One region of the Chryseobacterium electrogenes genome, then DNA from elsewhere that is predicted to be linked to it. Evidence: riboswitches for the same ligand, from Rfam matches in the RefSeq annotation. Region 1 holds a riboswitch; each other region holds the start of a gene.
What was found. A riboswitch is a leader RNA that binds a small molecule or an ion and turns the genes downstream of it on or off. The one in region 1 is predicted to bind cobalamin.
Positions count from the first base shown of each region.

Region 2: another riboswitch for cobalamin. It lies ahead of ACQQ6V_RS09080 (TonB-dependent receptor); the one in region 1 lies ahead of ACQQ6V_RS04040 (T9SS type A sorting domain-containing protein).
Region 3: another riboswitch for cobalamin. It lies ahead of ACQQ6V_RS06575 (acyl-CoA thioesterase); the one in region 1 lies ahead of ACQQ6V_RS04040 (T9SS type A sorting domain-containing protein).

Region 1 is NZ_JBNPPB010000002.1:894,591-897,808, forward strand. It holds gene ACQQ6V_RS04035 (cytochrome c biogenesis protein) at 1-1,604, shown strand, start outside; cobalamin riboswitch at 1,688-1,875, shown strand; gene ACQQ6V_RS04040 (T9SS type A sorting domain-containing protein) at 1,944-3,053, shown strand; gene ACQQ6V_RS04045 (SPFH domain-containing protein) at 3,151-3,218, shown strand, end outside.
Region 2 is NZ_JBNPPB010000002.1:1,975,395-1,978,612, reverse strand. It holds gene ACQQ6V_RS09080 (TonB-dependent receptor) at 1-1,892, opposite strand, end outside; cobalamin riboswitch at 1,993-2,183, opposite strand; gene ACQQ6V_RS09075 (DUF3667 domain-containing protein) at 2,212-3,218, opposite strand, start outside.
Region 3 is NZ_JBNPPB010000002.1:1,423,940-1,427,157, forward strand. It holds gene ACQQ6V_RS06570 (MFS transporter) at 1-817, shown strand, start outside; gene ACQQ6V_RS06575 (acyl-CoA thioesterase) at 950-1,339, opposite strand; adenosylcobalamin-variant (AdoCbl-variant) riboswitch at 1,416-1,505, opposite strand; gene hutU (urocanate hydratase) at 1,888-3,218, shown strand, end outside.

The sequences.
Region 1 (3,218 bases):
TTAATACGCAGGCTTTGGATATTCTGCATAAATTAACAAGCAAAAGTAGCTTTCAACATTTAGATGCTAACCAATGGTTTTTGGCAGCAACAATAGACCCAATGTTTTGGGCTCAGGTTAATATTATAAAAATCGAAACCAGCGGTAAAGTAGGACGTGATCTTGCTAAAATTACTAAAGCAACACCAGAAGGTTTTACAAGTTTGGTAAAGTTGTTTCCTGCTGATGCTAATGGTAATTTACGTTTTGTTTTGGAAGACGAATATAATACGGCATTCCGTAAAAAACCTGTTGAAAAAAGTAAATATGACGAAGCTATAATTAAGCTGAACGATAAAGTACAAGTTCTTAATGCGCTGATGTCTTATCAATATTTTCGTGCTATTCCTGTACAAAACGATGCCAACCACACATGGAACTCTGTGATGACGGCTAATTTTGAAATGGATAAAAATGCTCAAGATGTTTTAGGTCCATATTTATCAACTGTTTTGCTAGCTACACAAAGCGGTAACTGGAAAAAAGCAGATGAAGAACTATTAAAAATACAAGATTATCAGCACAAATGGGGTAAACAAGTAATTCCGCCAGATGCAAAAGTAGAGTTAGAAGTCGTAATGAATAAGATTGATATCAACTTCAAGTTGTTGATCTTCTATACCATTATAGGCTCTTTACTGTTGATTTTAGCCTTTGTAGAATTGTTTAAACCAAGCAAAATTCTTAATCATATCGTTAAAGCTTTAATCTATATTGGAGCAGTTGGTTATGTATTCCATTTCTTGGGATTGATAGCGAGATGGTATATTTCTGGTCACGCACCATGGAGTAACGGTTACGAGGCAATTATCTTCATCTCATGGGTTGGTATTTCTGCAGGTTTTGCATTGTACAGAAACTCAAACGCATTAATTCCTGCTGCAGGTTTCTTAGTGGCTGTAATTATGATGGGATTTGCACATGGTGGCTCGGCTTTAGATCCGCAAATTACGCCGTTAGTGCCAGTACTTAAGTCGTATTGGTTAATTGTTCACGTAGCAATTATTACGTCAAGTTATGGCTTCTTTTCGTTGTCAATGTTAATTGCGGTGATATCATTGTTCTTTTATATCATATCTGGACGTACAATTTTCAAAAAACATAATGACACGACGTTGAAGGAATTAGCAATCGTGAGTGAAATGTCCTTAAGCATTGGACTTTTAGCTTTGACAGTTGGAAACTTTTTAGGCGGTGTATGGGCTAATGAAAGCTGGGGACGTTATTGGAGCTGGGATCCTAAGGAAACTTGGGCATTTATTTCAATAATGATTTACGCTTTTGCATTGCACATGAGATTGGTGCCAGGACTTAGAGGAAGACATATGTTCCATGTGGTGACGATGTTTGCATTTTGTTCTATGGTGATGACTTATTTTGGAGTTAATTACTATTTGACAGGATTACATTCTTATGCTAAAGGTGATCCAATCCCTCTTCCAGCTTGGGTTTATATAGGATTAGGTTTTATGTTATTGTTAAGTATTGTATCATATGTGAGGTACAAACAACTTCATAAAAGTCTAGAAAATAAGAAAGAAGAACGTACGCAAGATCAACCTTAATTAGGTTAAAGCGTTAATATAAAAAGGCATATTCATTGGATATGCCTTTTTTTTGTGCAAGTTTTTGAGATTGATTTTTAACAGTATCTTTACGGCTAATAGGTTTTGAAATAAATTTTGTTTCAATAAAAGGGAATTAGGTTATATGCCTAAGCTGTACCCGCAACTGTAAACTACAAAACGTAATGTCTAAAAATGTCCACTGAAGATAATTTGGGAAGGACGACACAACGATGTGAGCCAGGATACCTGCCTGTTAAAGTATACTTTTTAGGATTAAATAATTTCAATTTAGTCCTTAATAGTTTCGGGAGTTAAACTAATTAATATTTTATATTTATGAAGAAATTATCTACATTTCTTGCCGTTATTGCTATCGGTAGCATTGCTGTAAAAGCGCAAATCATCAATTTTCCTGATGTTAATTTTAAAAAAGCAATCATTAAAGCTTATCCATCTGTTGATGCCAATAAGGACGGAGAAATCTCTCAAGATGAAGCTAAAACACTAACTAATATTAGAGGATTGGCTAATTTACCTAATATCTACGATGCAACAGGAGTAGAGTATTTTACTAATATCACAGAGCTTAATCTTTCTGGGCTTATTAATCTTAATAAAATAGATGTTAGTAGTAATGTAAAACTAGCAACTGTTAATCTTAAAAACAACAAGTTAACAGGTACTTTTGATGCTTCTAACTTGGTTAATTTGACTAATCTAGAGCTGACAGACAACAAGTTTGAAAATATTCTTTTCCCTCAGAATCCTAAGATTAGATTCCTTTACGTTAATAATAACCTGTTGACTAAGGTGGATTTGTCTTCTTTTGCTAGTTTACAACGATTGACATTGGTTAATAATGGGTTAACAGAACTGATTTTCGGTAATAATCCAGAGCTTGTTAATGTGAATATCAACACCAACAAACTATCAGAAGTATCTATAAAAGGTCTTGCTAAACTTAATTGGTTCTCTGTAGAATCTAATCAGTTAACTAATATTTCATTTGAAAATAATCCATTGCTTAAGACTGTTATTGCTAAAAATAATCTGTTGACATCGCTTGATTTTATGGATGGTATTACCAATAATATTACGATACTTAATCTTGAAGGCAATCCAGATTTTAAGTTGATAAAAAAAGACTGTAAAGATCAGATTGTAGAAGTTGCGAATACAATTGTAGAAGATAATTGTTCATCTTTATCAATAGCAGAGACTAAAGATATTATCAAGATTTATCCAACAGTAGTTTCTGATGTTATTAATATTTCGTCGGTTTATCAATCAATAGAATATGAAATTATTGACATGTCCGGAAAAAGAGTAAAAAATGGAGTAGTAGACAAAGGGCAAATCAATCTTAATAACCTATCTCAAGGTACTTATTTCTTAATCTTAATATCAGACAAAATAACATCGAAACATAGATTTATCAAACTATAATTTTCAAAGCTATCTATTGAGATAGCTTTTTTTTATGTTTTGTTTTAAATTTTTTATATCTTTATGATATCAAATCAATATTAAAATAAATAACATTATGGAAAAAACTCTTAAACCGATGTCAGGCTATTTAGCCTTATTAATTAGTATTATTCTGTTCTTTGG
Region 2 (3,218 bases), 1.1 Mb from region 1:
GAATTAATTTTTATTTTTTTCTGAATAGATAGATCATGTGTGTACCAAGGCTGAATATAATTGTAAGCGATATTATTTTGGTTAACATCATAGCGCTCTCCAACGTACATAAAACTATAATTGAAACCCCAATCTTTATAATCAGACATTAATGAAAAAGAGCCGCTGTGCCAAGGCGTGTATGGGATTTGGTCTCCATAAAAACTCTCATTTTTATCACTAAAATCTCTTGCTTGTTGATAAGTATAGCTTACGAGAGGTCTTAATTTTACATTACCGATTTTTAGATTAGCTTGGATGTTAACATCTGTACCGATGATTTCTACATTGCCGAGATTCATCATTAACCAGCGGAACATACTGCCGTTGGGTGCTGCGATAATTTTATTTTCGACCTTATTATAATAGGCATCTACTTTAGCATAAAAAGATTGAAGAATACCGGTGTCTAAAGATTTTTGATACGTAAACCCAACGTTATATTGATTGGTGAATTCTGGTTTCAAAAATGTATTTCCAATATTGGTATAATAAAGGTCATTGAAAGTTGGCATCCTAAAAACTCTTTTGTAGAAAGCTCTTAAGGTTAAAGAAGGATTTTCTAACGGTTGATAACTCGCAAAGAAAGCTGGCGTCCATTCGGTTTTATCTGGAGATTTGGTATTTAACGCTACATTTTCATGGACAAAAGTACCAAGGACACTTCCTAATAATTTAAGACGATTCCATTGATAAGTTGATGCAAAAGATACTAATGTTGTATAACGTTCTGGATAAGAAAATAGCTTAAGATCCGCATCTAGATTGTTATACTGGAAATCTGCAGAAGCGCTCACGTCCCAATTGGGCGTTATCGAGTAAAGATTGGATGACGATACATAGACTTCTCGTTGGATGTATTGATTTTGGATTTTAATAGAAGAAATTGTATCAATATAATGCGAATAATCGTAAGCGAACTTAGCCTTTAATTGAGTCTCTAATTTCGGGAATATTTTTTTCTTGAAGTTGGCTTGTACAAAGTAGCTGTCTTCTGTCAATCGTTGTCCACGACCGCCAAATCTTCCGTTAACAATTGCCGCAGGAATGCCTCTGTCGGACAAATAAGCGTAGCCACGTACTGCCCAATTGCCGTTGCGCAGAGCTCCGTTAAGGCTGGTTTCTATTCGTTTGAATTTTACATCGCCATCATGTCTTTTAGCAATAGTATCATAAGCCACGCCGCCGTCTGGATATTTCTTTTTGTATCTGAAACGATACACGCCATCACTTTCTAAAAATTCTGAACTTAAAGTCGCTGATATTTTATCCGAAATTTTTTGTTCTAATCTAAAGGAAGGATTGAAGAGCGCGATGCTATAATTCTTATTCCGAAGTGTAAGATTGGTCGTTCTTCCGTTTTTGAAAATAGGATTTTTTGGTTGAAGATAGATCGATCCTGATGAGCCGAAATCTTTAGCTGGCTGAAAAATCTCACTTTTTTGACCATTGTAAAGAGAGATTTCTTCTAAGTCATCCAGAGAAAATCTACCAAGATCTATCACGCCGTTTTGAGCATTACCTAATTGGATACCGTCATAGAAAACACCCACGTGTTGTGTACCCATGCTTCGGATGTTGATGGTTTTCAGCCCTGCAAAACCGCCGTAATCTTTGATTTGTATTCCGGAAAAATAGCGTAGTGCATCGGCAACATTTTGAGAATTTAAGCGTTCTAATGTTTCACCAGATAATGTCTGTGCAGGTAATATTTCTTTAAAGCTTTTTTTCTTTAATTCGATTTGATAGATGGCAATAATGGTGTCTTTACTTTGTTGAGAATAACAAAATAGGGTGGGAGTTGTCAGTAAAACTATCCACAAAAAACGCAACCGAAATAAAGTTAATTCCATAGCCAAATTATTAGTTTGGCGCTGTATGGGTAAAAGGAAATATCGAGCAAAGATAGTTTACTCTTATTGATATGTCTTGTAACTTTACTCCACGAAAGCGTCAAACGTTATTGTTCTGGCAGGTCTTCTGACTTACTTCATTTTTGATGTCCTTCCCATTTATAGAAAATAAACAGTGGATAAATAATCAAAAACTTGGGTGTGAAGCTTACAGCAGCGGGTCTGTTATGGGTTTTCACCATATTCCCTATTAAGTGCTTTTTACGGCTCACCAAAACGGGATAAAGATAAACTTTATATTTTAAATATTTTTCTTATTTTAATGCATCGTCAAGAAGCTGATTATTCCTAATGCAATTATTAAGAAAGTAAATGCAAAGAAGTTACAAGTCCAAATGATAAAGCCAACGATAATACTTGTAAAGCGCGAGGATTTGTAGACTCTGTGATGCGCAACATAAAAATAGATTGCCATATATATCAGGATGGCGATCATTATTATTGCAATTATCGGATTGAAAAATGCATAGTCTGATAGGATATTAGTAAGTCTTAATAAAACCCCGAAAAGCAGTATGCTTACCAGCAAGAAAGAAAAGTAATGTAAGGTGAAAATCCCATGATCAAAATACCACCATTTTTTTTTACGATGGAAAATCCATAAAAATAATGCGAAAACCGGTAAGTATATAAATAATGCTTTTGGTAAGTTATGAAATGCGTTTTCGGCCAGGCTTTTAAAAATTTCTCCTTTTTTTACTCCTTTTTCTTTGAGCTCGAAAAGCTTTTTGGCAAATGCTTCATCAAGCATACTAAAGAGTCCTGTCCTGTCTTTATTCCCTTTTTTGTATTCCTCAAACGTTTTATAACCTTTATATGTAGTGTCATCAGCAATTTTATTTTGCATGTCTAGCGAGTTTTCAAAACCTTTTTGGAATTCGCTGGTCTTAGGGTCATCTAATACTTTTTGTGCGTAATCAAATTTAGCAACCATTGCAGAATCTTTCTCATTTTGTTTTTGGAATTCAATTGCTTTGGATGCTTGCTTTGTAAACTGCTCTGTACCTTTAGCGTACTCTGCTTTTTCTTTGTCAGATTTTTTGTCGTAATTAATTTTAAAAGGAGGAAACACCGCAAAGATGAAGAATGTAATAAAACTTATGAAAATATACAGTTTAACAGGCGGGACAAAGGCTTGCCGCTTGCCATCAAGATAAGTGCGCGTTAACTTCCCAGGACTGAAGAGGAGATTCTTTATCGTTCCCCAGAATTGTCCATCATAATGCGTAAAGTCTTCTATAAAATGCGTGAAGAGATAATAGAAAG
Region 3 (3,218 bases), 530 kb from region 1:
TGTGGCAACACGATTAGCTCCTCCAAGCAAGAAGGCATTATATATATCCTTAATGTTCACTGGGCTTACCATTGCTAACCTCGCTATGGTACCATTGGTTACCTATATTGGTCATATCTATCATTGGCGCTGGTATTTTGCAATTGTTGGTGTGATAGGTATTATTACGATTTTATCCATACGTCTGTGGCTTCCTAATCTGGAAAATCAAAACAAAACAAATTTCTTAACAGAACTGAAATTTTTAAAAAATAAAGAATCATGGTATGTCCTAACCATTACTGCAATTGGCTTTGGAGGACTATTCACATGGTTCAGCTATATTGCTCCTTTAATGACACAAGTCTCCGGAATTCAAGAAAGTAACATGGCTTATATCATGATTCTTGCTGGTGCTGGGATGGTCGTTGGTAATCTAGCAGGTGGATACATTACAGATAAAATGGGTGCGCCAAAAACAGCCATAATCTTATTATTTACAATGATGCTGTTATTATTAGCCGTTTTCTTATTAGCAGAATACACTATTATTTCTTTGATTTTAACCTTTTTGTGTGGTGCATTGTCAATGTCTATAGCGGCACCTCTCAATATTATGATTATGAAATCAGCTCCAGGAGCAGAAATGATGGCAGCAGCCTTTATGCAAGCTGGATTTAATATCGCCAATGCATTGGGAGCTTTACTAGGAGGCATACCTTTAATCTACGGACTCTCCTACGCCTACCCTTCATTAATAGGTGTTGGGATGACATTTTTAGGATTATTATTTGCCTTACAATACTTTAACTTATATGCTAAAAAAGACAATAAATAAGCTCAACAAAGGTCAATAACAATCACAATAAAACAAAAATGGTTACCGAATAATCGATAACCATTTTTTTATGATTAATACTTTTCAAATATTAAAAGTGTACTTATAATTATACCTCAAGAATCCGTACAATTAATTCTGAAAAATCTTCTGTGGCTTTTTATCTTCATCTATGGCAACCAGAGTAAAATCTCCAGACACCGCTTTTTCTCTAGTTTCGGCGTACATTTCTTCTACAAAAATCTCTACATTTACCTTTAGGCTAGAGTTGCCCACATACTTTACTTTCCCAATAAGCTCTACCAAAGTATCTGCAGGGATTGGTTTTTTAAAATCAATGCGATCACAGCTCACCGTTACAAATGATTTTCTCGCAAATCTAGTCGCAGTCATAAAAGCCACTTCATCCATCATCTCCATTACTTTACCGCCAAACATCGTGTTATGGTGATTAGTTGTGTTAGGAAAAACCACTTTAAAAACGTGGGTTTGAGATTCTTTAATTTTGTCTTCGTAATTCATTTCCTTTTTTTAGAATTAAACAGTTAAACGATTGAAATGAATAGAAATCCGTTTCGTTTTCTACTTCAAATCGCGAAAGATTTTGGGGATCCGACTTTGCCAATTAACATAACGGTTGCGCGACAGCTCGTGAGTTACACACGATTCACCCATTTTTTTTAATGCTGCAAAGATATATCTTAGAAACATCAATCAAAAATTTTTGTAGATCAGAATTTAATATTCGAAAAGTTAAACCCAATCACCACTCCTATTCTTCTCTCTTGATGGGATGGCGGAAAAAAGTTTTCAGAATAACCAATGTTGATGTTAAACATAATCTTTCGATAAGCATGAAGGATTTATAAAATTTTGTGATTTCTCATTATCAATATTAACCATCCTGAATTTCAATATTATAAATTCCAAAGACCACATCTCCAATGGAGGGAATTTTATCCCCTTTCACTACGCTATATTTCTTAAAATTGAATATCTTTAAAGCATTAAATTCATTAATATAAATCTTGTCCTTTAGCCTAAGCAAAGGATTAAAACAAAATAATAAAATGACTTTTCAAGAGCAAATACAACAAGGCATTCCCACCGAATTACCTCAGCCAAAACCATACGATATCAATATTAATCACGCACCAAAACGCAAAGAAATCTTAACGGATGAAGAGAAAAAACTCGCTCTTAAAAACGCTTTACGTTATTTCGAACCTGAGTTTCATGCAGAATTGTTGCCGGAATTTAAGGAAGAATTAGAGAAATATGGTAGAATATACATGTATCGTTTTCGTCCGGATTATGAAATGAAAGCGAGAGATATCGCAGAATATCCGGGAAAATCTGAGCAGGCAAAAGCCATTATGCTGATGATTCAGAACAATCTAGATTATGCTGTGGCTCAACATCCGCATGAGCTCATTACTTACGGTGGAAACGGTGCAGTGTTCAGCAATTGGGCGCAGTATCTTCTAACGATGAAATATCTGTCTGAGATGACGAACGAGCAAACGTTGACAATGTATTCTGGTCATCCGATGGGATTGTTTCCTTCGCACAAAGATGCGCCAAGAGTTGTAGTGACCAATGGAATGATGATCCCTAATTATTCCAAACCTGATGATTGGGAGAAGTTCAATGCGTTGGGCGTTACGCAATATGGGCAGATGACGGCAGGCAGCTATATGTACATCGGTCCGCAGGGAATTGTGCATGGAACAACTATTACCGTTTTGAATGCATTCAGAAAGATTAATAAAGAGCCCAAAGGTAGATTATTTGTCACGTCAGGATTGGGCGGAATGTCGGGCGCGCAGCCAAAAGCGGGTAATATTGCAGGTTGCGTGACAGTGATTGCAGAAGTTAATCCCAAGATTACCAAAATCCGTCACGATCAAAAATGGGTGAATGAGATTCACGAAAATCTTGATGAATTGGTACAAAGAGTCAGAAATGCGCAAGAAAATAAAGAAACCATTTCTCTCGCCTACTTAGGAAATATCGTGGATGTTTGGGAGAAATTTGATTCAGAAAACCTAAGAATAGACATTGGATCAGACCAGACGTCCCTTCATAATCCTTGGGCGGGCGGTTATTATCCTGTTGGGATTTCGTTTGAAGAATCCAATACCATGATGGCAGAAAATCCTGAATTATTCAAAGAAAAAGTACAGGAAACTTTACGAAGACACGCTGCTGCTATTAATAAGCACACCGAAAAAGGAACCTATTTCTTCGATTATGGCAATGCCTTTTTGTTGGAAGCATCCAGAGCTGGCGCGGATGTCATGTCTAGCAATCCGACTTTGGGAAGAGAGTTCAAATTTCCTTCTTATGTGCAGGATATTATGGGGCCGATGTGTTTTGATTATGGTTTCGGGCCGTTCCG